One region of the Pseudoalteromonas sp. L21 genome, then DNA from elsewhere that is predicted to be linked to it. Evidence: predicted binding sites of a transcription regulator. Region 1 holds the regulator's gene; the other holds the start of a gene.
What was found. Region 1 encodes sigma-54, which starts transcription at its own class of promoters, with help from an activator protein. Its sites were predicted from a motif close to GTTGGCACGNNNNTNGNNT; they were not measured.
Positions count from the first base shown of each region.

Region 2: a site for sigma-54 is predicted at 3,503-3,521, ahead of L3V41_RS17150 (DUF3192 domain-containing protein). Genes of this name have one in related genera too.

Region 1 is NZ_JAKKCV010000001.1:1,049,983-1,055,666, forward strand. Features, by position in the region: gene kdsC (3-deoxy-manno-octulosonate-8-phosphatase KdsC) at 1-249, shown strand, start outside; gene lptC (LPS export ABC transporter periplasmic protein LptC) at 246-800, shown strand; gene lptA (lipopolysaccharide transport periplasmic protein LptA) at 790-1,311, shown strand; gene lptB (LPS export ABC transporter ATP-binding protein) at 1,308-2,033, shown strand; gene L3V41_RS04805 (RNA polymerase factor sigma-54) at 2,142-3,641, shown strand; gene hpf (ribosome hibernation promoting factor) at 3,668-3,955, shown strand; gene ptsN (PTS IIA-like nitrogen regulatory protein PtsN) at 3,959-4,411, shown strand; gene rapZ (RNase adapter RapZ) at 4,412-5,257, shown strand; gene L3V41_RS04825 (HPr family phosphocarrier protein) at 5,271-5,543, shown strand.
Region 2 is NZ_JAKKCV010000006.1:159,597-165,280, reverse strand. Features, by position in the region: gene L3V41_RS17160 (response regulator) at 1-2,159, shown strand, start outside; gene L3V41_RS17155 (diguanylate cyclase) at 2,128-3,051, shown strand; gene L3V41_RS17150 (DUF3192 domain-containing protein) at 3,080-3,463, opposite strand; gene L3V41_RS17145 (D-2-hydroxyacid dehydrogenase) at 3,621-4,565, opposite strand; gene zntR (Zn(2+)-responsive transcriptional regulator) at 4,651-5,064, shown strand; gene L3V41_RS17135 (SO_0444 family Cu/Zn efflux transporter) at 5,048-5,684, shown strand, end outside.

The sequences.
Region 1 (5,684 bases):
CAAGAATTAAAAGACAAACTGACTTTGAGCGATGAGCAAATAGCCTATATCGGTGATGATGGCCCTGATTTACCTGTCATGGAAAAAGTAGGCTTTGCGGTTGCTGTAAACGATGCTCACCCACTTATAAAAAGACTCGCTCATTACACCACCATGTTACCCGGAGGGTTTGGCGCTGTGCGAGAGCTTACAGATTTATTAATGCTGGAAAACGCGAAAGCGTTAACAACTGATGGAACCAGCGCATGAATATAGCCCGTATTTTACTGAGTATTGTTTTTGTTTGTTGCATGATCTGGTTATGGTATCCGTACTTTAGCCAACCAACAGGCGCAATAAACAGTGAAGACGAGATAATCGCAACACCGGATTACACCGCCATTGCGCTAAAGCAAACGGCGTATGATGAGCAAGGTAACATCAGCCATAAAGTCGCTGCGGCTAAAATGGAGCTATACCAGCAATTAGGGTTTACTTTTTTTGAACAGCCTATTTTTACCATTTATGGGGATCAACAGGTTTGGCAGGTGAAAGCAAAAGAGGCTACCTTGTACGAAAACGATCAACTTATTTTTGAAGGTGACGTTGTTGCAAAAAATCTAACTCATAATGGCATGATTGAAGATATCAACGCAGAAAATATCAATGTCGATATTGAAAAAATGACCATGTACTCAAAACAACCTGTTACATTAACAGGCCCAAACTTAAAGATTACCGGTAAAGGTTTAAAAGCTGATTTAAAAGCCGAAATCGTCGAGTTAACTAACCATACACGAACCATATACTATGACCAATAAACTTAAAAAATTACTTCTAATCCCAAGCTTATTGATTGCGTTTTCAAGCGCTGCTGCAGACCAAGCGGGTACTCCTATCAGCATTAGCTCAGATCGCCAAGTAGGTCAGTTAAAAAATGGAGTCGGGATTTTTGAAGAAAATGTAGAAATAACCCATGGTAATCGTCGTATTACCGCAGATCGCCTAGAAGCACATGCTGGTGAGGTTGATGGTACTGTTTCACTTATCATTGCCACAGGTAAGCCAGCCTACTTTGAAGAAAAACAAGAAGATGGCACGGTTATGAGCGCCAGTGCAGACGAAGTACGTTACGATGTAGCAAAGCGTTTACTCACCTTAGTTGGCGATGCACAAGTGACACAAGCAGGGCAAAAAGTCAGTGCAAAAAGTATAACTTATGACATGGAACAACAACTCATTAGTGCTGAAAAAGACGAAAATTCAACGGATCGTGTGCATACAATCTTAGTGCCTGTTGATAATAAAAAAGATGATAAAGGCCAGCCATGAGTACATTAAAAGCAGAGCTGTTAGCAAAGAGCTATAAGGGTCGCCAAGTTGTCAAAAATGTGGGACTAGAAGTCGAAGCTGGCAGTATTGTTGGCTTACTAGGCCCTAACGGTGCAGGTAAAACCACCACCTTCTACATGATTGTAGGGCTAGTGCCAAGCGACAAAGGTAAAATTAGTATTGATGACAACGACATCACTTTATTACCCATGCACAATCGCGCTCGATTAGGTATTGGCTATTTACCCCAAGAATCATCCATTTTTAGAAAGTTGACGGTCTACCAAAACCTGATGGCGATTCTTGAAACACGTAAAGATCTTAAAAAACAGCAACGAGAAGAAACACTCAATAACCTGCTTGATGAATTTAGTATTCAGCACATTCGAGATAGCCAAGGTATGGCGCTATCAGGAGGCGAGCGTCGCCGTGTTGAAATCGCGCGAGCATTAGCCGCAGATCCAAAATTTATTCTGCTAGATGAGCCTTTTGCTGGTGTTGATCCAATTTCAGTGTTAGATATAAAGAAAATTATAGAGCATTTGAAAAACCGTGGTATCGGTGTACTAATAACTGACCATAATGTTCGAGAAACCCTTGATGTTTGTGAAAAAGCCTACATTGTTTCTCATGGGGAGCTAATTGCATCAGGCACGCCTGAACACGTATTAGCAGACCAAACCGTACGCGATGTTTATCTAGGCGAGCAATTCAGGTTGTAACCAATACATCACCGACTAGAGCATCTGCTAGACTTACAATAATGACAACATATTGATATTGACTCAAAGTAGTATCAATAAATGATTTAAAAGGATTGTTAGGGATACATGAGGCAATCATTACAGCTGCGCATGGGCCAGCAACTTACAATGACTCCACAACTGCAACAAGCCATTCGCTTATTGCAACTTAGTACATTGGATCTCCAGCAAGAAATACAAGAAGCGCTTGATAGTAATCCTCTACTTGAAGTGGAAGAAGCGGATTACAGTGAAGACGCAATCGGTAAAAACGAACAAAAATCTGACTCTGATGATTCACAAGTCACTGCTACGGCAGAAGAAGCACCAAGTGAGTACGAGCAAGAAAGCAGTGATGCACTCAATAAAGATACCGTTAGTGACGACCTAGCAATGGACGTCACATGGGATGAGTACATGAGTGCAGCTCCTTCAACCTCTTCAGGGCCAATGCCAGAAGATGAGTCTATTTATCAAGGTGCGTCAACCGAAACTCTCCACGAATATCTGATGTGGCAACTACAGTTGACCCCATTTAGTCCAACTGATGAAGCAATTGCTGTTGCTATAGTCGAAGCTATTGATGACTCAGGTATTTTAACCGTCAGTTGTGAGGATATTGTTGAAAGCTTTAATCAAAACGATGATGAAGAAGAAGAAATAGAACTTGATGAAGTCGAAGCGGTCCTAAAAAGAATACAGCTATTTGATCCTGTCGGCATTGGTGCTCGCAGTTTACAAGAGTGCCTATGTATTCAACTTCGTCAATTCGATGCAGATACACCTTATTTGGCTGAAACTAAAATGGTTTTATCTGAGCACATCGAATTATTAGCAAGCCGCGACTATCGTACTTTGATGAAAAAGACTAAGCTTAAAGAAAACGAGCTAAAAGAAGTCATGACGCTTATCCATAGCTTGAACCCTAAGCCCGCGGATAGCATCGTACGTGAAGAGTCTGAATACGTCATACCCGACGTATCAGTAAAAAAAGTAAAAGGTCGTTGGGTCGTTGAGCTTAACCCTGACTGTATGCCAAAGATCAGAGTGAACAGCCAATATGCGGCTATGTCACGCTCTGTAAAATCAAGCAGCGACAGTCAGTTTATTCGCTCTCATCTGCAAGAAGCTAAGTGGTTTATTAAAAGCTTAGAGAGCCGGAATGATACTTTATTAAAAGTAACGAACTGTATTGTTCAACAACAACAGGCTTTCTTTGAACACGGCCCTGAGGCGATGAAACCGATGGTGCTAAATGATGTCGCTGAAATGGTCGAAATGCATGAATCGACGATTTCACGGGTTACAACGCAAAAATATATGCATACCCCAAGGGGTATTTTTGAGTTGAAATATTTCTTCTCAAGCCACGTCAGCACAGAAAATGGTGGCGAGTGTTCATCAACGGCAATACGCGCTTTAATCAAAAAGCTTATTGCCGCAGAAAACTCAGCGAAGCCATTGAGTGATAGTAAGATTGCAGATATATTGGCTGAGCAAGGAATTAAAGTAGCTAGACGTACAATTGCAAAATACCGAGAGTCTCTAGCAATACCGCCGTCTAATCAGCGTAAAAGCTTGATTTAGACGTTTTACATAGAAGGAAAATGCTTATGCAACTAAACCTAACTGGTCGTCATGTAGAAATCACAGATTCATTAAAAGACTATGTAAACACCAAGTTTGCGAAACTAGAAAGGCATTTTGATCATATTAATAATGTTCATGTCATTTTAGACGTAGAAAAATTAAGTCAAAAAGCAGAAGCAACTTTACATGTAAACGGAGGCGAACTGTTTGCCTCTACAGAGCATCAAGATATGTACGCGGCCATCGACTCGCTAATTGATAAGCTTGATCGCCAAGTAATTAAACACAAAGAGAAATTAGCTCGACACTAAATTATGAAACTTAGTTCACTTACTAGCCAGGACTGCAGCAAAGCTGCGGTCCTTTTTAATAGCAAAAAAAGAATTCTCGAATTTATCAGCGAACTCGCTCATGAGCAGCTTCCTCATCTATCGCAGCAAGATATTCTTAATGCTTTACTCAATCGAGAAAAATTGGGGAGCACAGGAATTGGTAGAGGTATTGCTATTCCGCATGGTCGTATGTCAGGTGCTGATAAACCGCATGCGTTTATTATAGTGAGCGAATCTCCAATTAACTTTGACGCAATTGACAACCGCCCTGTTGATATTTTTGTTGCACTCATCGTACCTGATGGAGACTGCCAACTTCATTTAAAGACCTTATCAACAATTGCTGATAGACTAAAAGACAAAGAATTTTGTAAACAGTTACGCAGCGCTAAAACCGATCAGGAACTGTTTCAAGTTATTGCATCAGAGGCATAAATGGAATTAATTATTATCAGTGGCCGTTCTGGCTCAGGTAAATCAGTCGCTTTACGAGTCCTTGAGGATCTTGGTTATTATTGCGTTGATAATATTCCTGTAAACCTATTACCTTCGCTAGTGCGCAGCGTCTCTGATAATTACGACAAAATAGCAGTCAGTATCGACGTACGTAACCTGCCAAAAGAGCAACAAGAATTTAATGATATTCTTGAATACTTGCCAGGTTTCGCCAATCCAACCTTATTTTACCTTGATAGTGATGATCAAACACTCATTAGACGTTTCTCTGAGACAAGACGTTTACATCCGCTTTCTTTAGATTCTTTACCACTCGATTTAGCAATTAAGCAAGAAAAAATACTGCTCGATGTACTAATTACCCGCGCCGACTTTATGATCGACACAACGGATTTAAGTGTACATCAGCTAGCAGAGTCAATTCGTGAGAAGATTCTCGGTAAAAAAGACAAAAAGCTTATTATTACCTTTATGTCATTTGGCTTTAAGCATGGTATCCCGAAAGAAGCTGACTATGTATTTGATGCACGCTTTTTACCAAACCCACACTGGGAGCCAGATCTTAAGCCACTTACGGGTCTCGACCAACCAGTTAAAGATTACCTTGCAAGCCATAGCATAGTGCAAAAATTTACTTGGCAGATTCAAACCTTTGTGCAAACGTGGTTACCACACCTTGAACGTAATAACCGCAGCTATTTAACGATCGCAATTGGCTGCACAGGTGGACAGCATCGCTCGGTTTACTTAGCACAGACGATTGGTGAAAGTTTCGCGAAAAGCCATGCGAATGTAAAAATTCGCCATCGTGAGCAAGACTTATAATAAGGGCTTTAACATGTATGCTGAAAATACGTTTTTAATTCAAAACAAACTTGGCTTACACGCTCGGGCAGCAACTGTACTTGCACAACTTGCACTTCAATTTGATGCTAAAATTATGTTATATCAAGATGACAAAGAAGCTGAAGGTGACAGTGTACTTGCTCTAATGTTATTAGAAAGCAGCCAAGGTAAAGAAGTACGCGTTGTATGCGAAGGCCCTGATGCAACTGCTGCACTTAATGCAATAGGTGAATTAATAGCACAACGCTTTCATGAGCAAGAATAGCATTTGCTAAGCACGAAAGATTTGCGTTAAACTTAACTTAGGTATTTAAATTCCTCTTAAATATCTTACTTTTAAGTCATTCGTTCATCTTATATAACAAATATTCTTAATATAATGGTTGCTTTAAACGATAACTCAGCA
Region 2 (5,684 bases), on a different contig from region 1:
TTAAAAATACTTACGGTGTTTTTTTAGGTTGCAATAAAGCTTACGAAAGTTACGTAGGCATGCCACAAGAAGAACTCGTGGGTGAAAAGTTTACTAACACAAATCAAGACAATATTGAGCTGAGTTTATTAGAAGAGAACGTGTTAACTGAGCGTCAAGTCTATCAAAAACGCTTAGTTACAAATAATAAAACATACAACCTCAGTATTGCGCCATTTTATAATGAGCATCAACAACTGTTAGGTACGATGACCATAGGTAGAGACATAACAGAGCAACACGAAGCGCTTAATGCGTTGCAAAGCTCCGAAGCAAAGCTCAAAAGTGCCATGGAGTATGCAGCGAACGGGGTTATTTTATTATCTCTAGATTACCAAGTGTTACAAGCTAACAAAGCTGCCCGCCAGATATTTTCAATGCAAAAAAGCCACAATATACCCAGTCAGTATATGTTGGCAGATTTATTCGTTGCGCAATCACTAGAAAAATTAACGCAAACACTTAAGCAGCTGCATAGTGAGAAGAAAAATGTTTATCACTTTAGCTTACCTCAACAAGAGCAAAAGCGTTGGTTGCAAATAAGTGTCTCCTTGGTATGGGATAACGAACAAACCCCTGATTATTATGTTTTGCACGTGCAAGATGTCACAGATTTAATTCAGGCAAAGAATGATGCGGAGAGAGCGACATTAGCTAAAAGTCGTTTTATTGCGAATTTAAGTCATGAAATACGTACGCCCCTTAATGCAGTGTTAGGTTTAATAGATGTAATCGCTTTACAAGGTTTATCGCAAGAGCAGCGAGGCTACGCATCGCAAGCTAAGTCGGCAGCAAATAGTTTGTTGTCACTACTTAATCGTATGCTTGATTTTGCTCGTGTTGAAAGTGCGCAAGTGCAATTAAATAAGGCACCATTTAGCGTGGCTGACTTAATTGATTACTGTGAAGGGATTGCAACGCCTCTTTGCAGTAAAAAAGGTTTAGAGTTTAGCGTCGAATGTGATGACACCATTAATGCAAATTTATTGGGTGATCAAATTTGTTTACAGCAAGTGCTCGCAAACTTATTAACCAATGCGGCTAAATTTACAGAACATGGCAGTGTAAAACTGAGTCTTACTTTAGTTGAACAGTCCGATGAGCAGCAACTTATTTGCTTTGTAGTTAAGGATACGGGGATTGGTATTAGCGACGCTGATCAAAGTCGATTATTTGATGCTTTTACGCAAGGAGACGAGTCGCTTACTCGTTCTCATCAAGGTGTAGGACTTGGTCTAGCAATTGTTAAATATGAAGTCGCATTGATGGGGGGGGAAGTTAAACTCACAAGTGAAAAGGGGAAAGGCAGTGAATTTAGCTTTTGTTTACAGCTTGATAAAACCACACAGACCGCCAAAAAAAACAGCCCGTTACTCCCATCAAGTACAGATTTATCAGGTCTATTAGTGCTTGCAGTGGATGATAATCCACTTAATTTAAGTATTATTAAAAGTATTCTGAAGCAGGCTAACATTACTGTTATTTGTGCTGATAGTGGTGCAAAAGCAATTGAGTTATCAGCAAGCTTAACCCCAGATCTGATTTTTATGGATATTCAAATGCCAGAGATGGATGGCTGTCAGGCGACACGAATTATTAGGCAATCATTCACAAAAGAGCAGATGCCTATTTATGCTTTAACCGCCCATAGCGAAGCTGCTGATATTGAACAATCTGTCGCTGCAGGTATGAATAAGCATTTAACAAAGCCAATTGTTGCAAATAAGCTCTTTTTAGCAATGAGTGAACTTGATAAACCAATTGAACCATTTTTTGATCATTCTTTTGTTTTAACTCAGTTTGCAAATGATAGTGATTTGGTATTAACTATGTTGTCAAAGTTTGCCACTATGGCCGCACAGCAATTATTAGAAATTTCTACCTTAAGTACTACTGAAGAACTGGTTAGAGTTGTGCATAATGTCAAAGGGTCTGCTGGTAATTTAGGTTTTAAGCGATTGTCAGCATGTGCTAAACAGTGTGAGGCTGAACTTAAAACGCAAGGTAAGCTTCCTGAGCTATTAAACGATGAGCTGCAGCAACACATAAAGCAAGTTATTGCATTTATCATCGAACAAGGATCTACAAATGTTGAAAAAAGCCAAGGTACTGATTGTTGATGACGATCCGTTAAATCGCTTGGTCTTAGAAAAAACATTGCGACAAGATTACGATGTTTTTTGTGTTGAAAGTGGTGAAAAAGCACTTACATTTTTAAAAACACAACCCGTTGATTTATTAATCTTAGATATTGTTATGCCGGGTATCGATGGCTATGAAGTGCTGGCACAAATAAAAGAAAATACAACAACAAATATGTTGCCTGTTATTTTTATATCCGCAAATACCAGCCATGATGATGAGGCCAAGGGCCTTGAATTAGGGGCAATGGATTATATAACTAAGCCCTTTAGCGCTGCGATTGTTCGTGCCCGTGTTCGCAATCAGTTAATGATCAAACAAAAAAATGATCTACTCGAAATGTTGGCATCGATTGATGGCTTAACTGAAATTCCTAATAGACGTTATCTTGATGAAAACTTATCTAGGGAATGGCGGCGCTCAAGACGAGATCATACCCCTTTGTCGGTTTTATTGATGGATGTTGATCATTTCAAGCGTTACAACGACTGTTACGGTCATCGTGCGGGTGATGATTGCCTTAAAAAAATAGCACATGCACTTGTTGGCTCATGCGAGCGAGGGAGTGATTTTGTTGCCCGTTACGGCGGGGAAGAATTCGCAGCTGTGTTGCCCAGCACTCCTGCTAAAGAGGCGGTTGCTTTCGCTAATAAGCTACGCAATGCAGTTAATAAGTTAAGTATTCCGCATAAGGCCTCTTTAAATTCAGAGTATGTGACAATTAGTATTGGTATTGCCACCACAGAGTCAGGGCAAGTTTATGCTGAGCAAACATTACTGGAAGAAGCCGATTTAGGATTATACCAAGCTAAAGAGGCAGGGCGCGACCAAGTGGTATCGCGGTTAGTATCTGCGACATTGCAGGAGTAGGTTATTTGTCTACCCCTGCATAAAGTAATTAGCCATTACTAAGTGATTTATAAATAGTGTCGCCCACACCAATTAATTTATCGTTTTTAAAGACCAAAGGGGTGCACTCATCTTTGGTCGTTTTGCTGTCTGAGTGGATGCTATGAGTGGCATAAAAGAGTACTTGGTATACGCCGTCATCCTGTTTTAGTAACTCTGTAAAGTTAGGTGTGCTTAGTTTATTGAGTACCGTTTGGTAAGGCGTATCAAGTGCTAAGTTTGCAATGACTTCACGATTATTTTTGTGGTGTTTTTGCCAGCTTGTTGACGAGTCGCCTGCCCAGTGAGTTTCGGCTTCACCGTCTGACACGGCAATGACACAACCGGTTAAAAAAGGTGCAGTTAGCGCGGCAATAAGAAGTGCTTTTTTCATTGTTATATCCCTTGTTTTATCGTTTCGTTTTTTCATATATAGCAATCCATTTGCCAACATTTTATTTCTTTTATAATCAAAGTTTTAGCTTGTTGTTGCGAGCTAGCTAAGTAATGTGGAACTCATTACTTAGCTTATTTGGCTAAAAAATTGTTTTTTAGACCAGTCTATTTCGTGCCTCACCTTGGCTGAAGGCGTTGATGTTAAGTGCTATTTCAGCCACAAGTCGAGCAATTGATTCTTGACTCGCCCAAGCGATATGAGGTGTTAGTAATAAGTTATCACCTTGATATATGGCAAGTGGATTATTTTCTTCTGCTGGCTCTTTGCTCAACACATCCACACCGGCACCCGCAATCACATTATTAGCAAGGGCATTGGCTAAGTCAGCTTCATTGATAATTCCCCCTCGTGCTGTATTTATTAGGATTGCTGTTGATTTCATCATATTAAGCTCTTTAGCCGCTATTTGGTTGCGAGTTTCATCAGTCAGTGGGCAATGAATACTGATAATATCCGCTGTTTTAATCGCCTCTTCAAAGCTAACACGTCCTTCGCGAGGAGCATGCCCTTTACGTTCACTTATTATTACATTAACACCAAAAGCACGGCCTACATCAGCAACCGCTTTACCAAGTGAACCATAACCAATAATCGCAAGTGTTTTGCCTGACATATCATTAAAACGGTAATCTAAACGACAGAACATCGGGCTTTGTTGCCATTTTCCAGATTGGCAATCTTGAATATAACGGTGGGTATTACCCAGTAAGTTAGTGATGAGTGCGAATGTATGCTGTACCACAGAAGGAGTGGAGTAGCCTGCCACATTGGTGACGGCAATATTGTGCGTTTTGGCTGCATCTAAATCAATGTTGTTGGTGCCTGTTGCTGCAACACAAATTAGTTTTAGGTTGCTAAGCTGCGACATCGCTTTTTGATCAATAACGACTTTATTAGTAATGATAATATCGGCATCCTGACAACGAGAAACAACATCTTGTGGGTCTGTTAAATCATAGCAAGAGAGTGTTCCCAAGTTTGCTAATGAATCTAATGAGGTATCTGCTAATGTGGCGGTATCAAGGATGGTAATATTCATGTGCTTTCCTTTTTTAATTTAATGCTTGACCTTAGGGTGTACTCCAAGGTTTATAGTACGTATAAGCTTTTAAATGGAGACGGTGATGAAAATAGGTGAATTTGCCCGCAAGTTGGGAGTTTCAACAGATACATTAAGGTACTACGAAAAACATGGTTTGTTAACGCCTAGTTCGCGCTCACAGTCAGGGTACCGTATTTATACCGATACAGACATTAAACAGATGTCGTTTATCTTACGCGCTAAAAACGTGGGGTTTAGCTTGTCTGAAATTAAAGAGTTGCTGCAAATAAAAATTCATAAAGATCAGCATTCGTGCCATGAAGTTAAAGAAATGACTCTACAAAAACGTGATTTAGTCGCTCAACGTATTGAGGAATTAACACGGTTTTATGATTCATTATCGCTATTAGCAAAGAAGTGTTGCGGCGGCGAAGAGCCTGCTGAAAATTGCTCTATATTAACGACATTGGAGGATATAGATGGACTTACTCACTAATTTTTGGCAGTTATTTTTACTGTCTGCCCCTTGGTTGATGTTGGGGTTATTAATAGCAGGACTATTAAATGTTTACTTGCCTACGGACTTTTTGCATCGTCATCTTGGTAAAGAGGGACTTTGGACCACAATTAAAGCTGCTCTTATTGGTGCCCCAATGCCATTGTGCTCATGTGGTGTGATCCCTGCCGCTATAGGACTTAGGCGGGCTGGCGCTTCAAAAAGTGCGACGACGGCTTTTTTAGTATCGACCCCTGAAACGGGCGTTGACTCTGTTTCTGTTTCTTATGTTTTATTAGGCCCTTTTATGGCTGTGATCAGGCCGATTGCAGCCGTATGTAGTGCGATTGCTGCTGGTGTGTTAGTTGGTAAAGAGAGTGAGTTTAATAATGAGCGTACTAAAACCTCGCATAACCTTGAAACAGTAACAAGTAGTTGTTGTAGCACTAAGCAAGCAACCGCTAAAGAGCCTACATCAAGTTGTTGTAGTACAAAGCAAGCTCCCACTGTTGAGAAAGCAAGCTGCTGCGCAAGCAAAAAGGAAGTCGTTAAAATTGAAGGAGGGGTTGCAAAGCTTAAACGCGCAATAAGTTTTAGCTGTAATAAGTTGCTTGAAGATA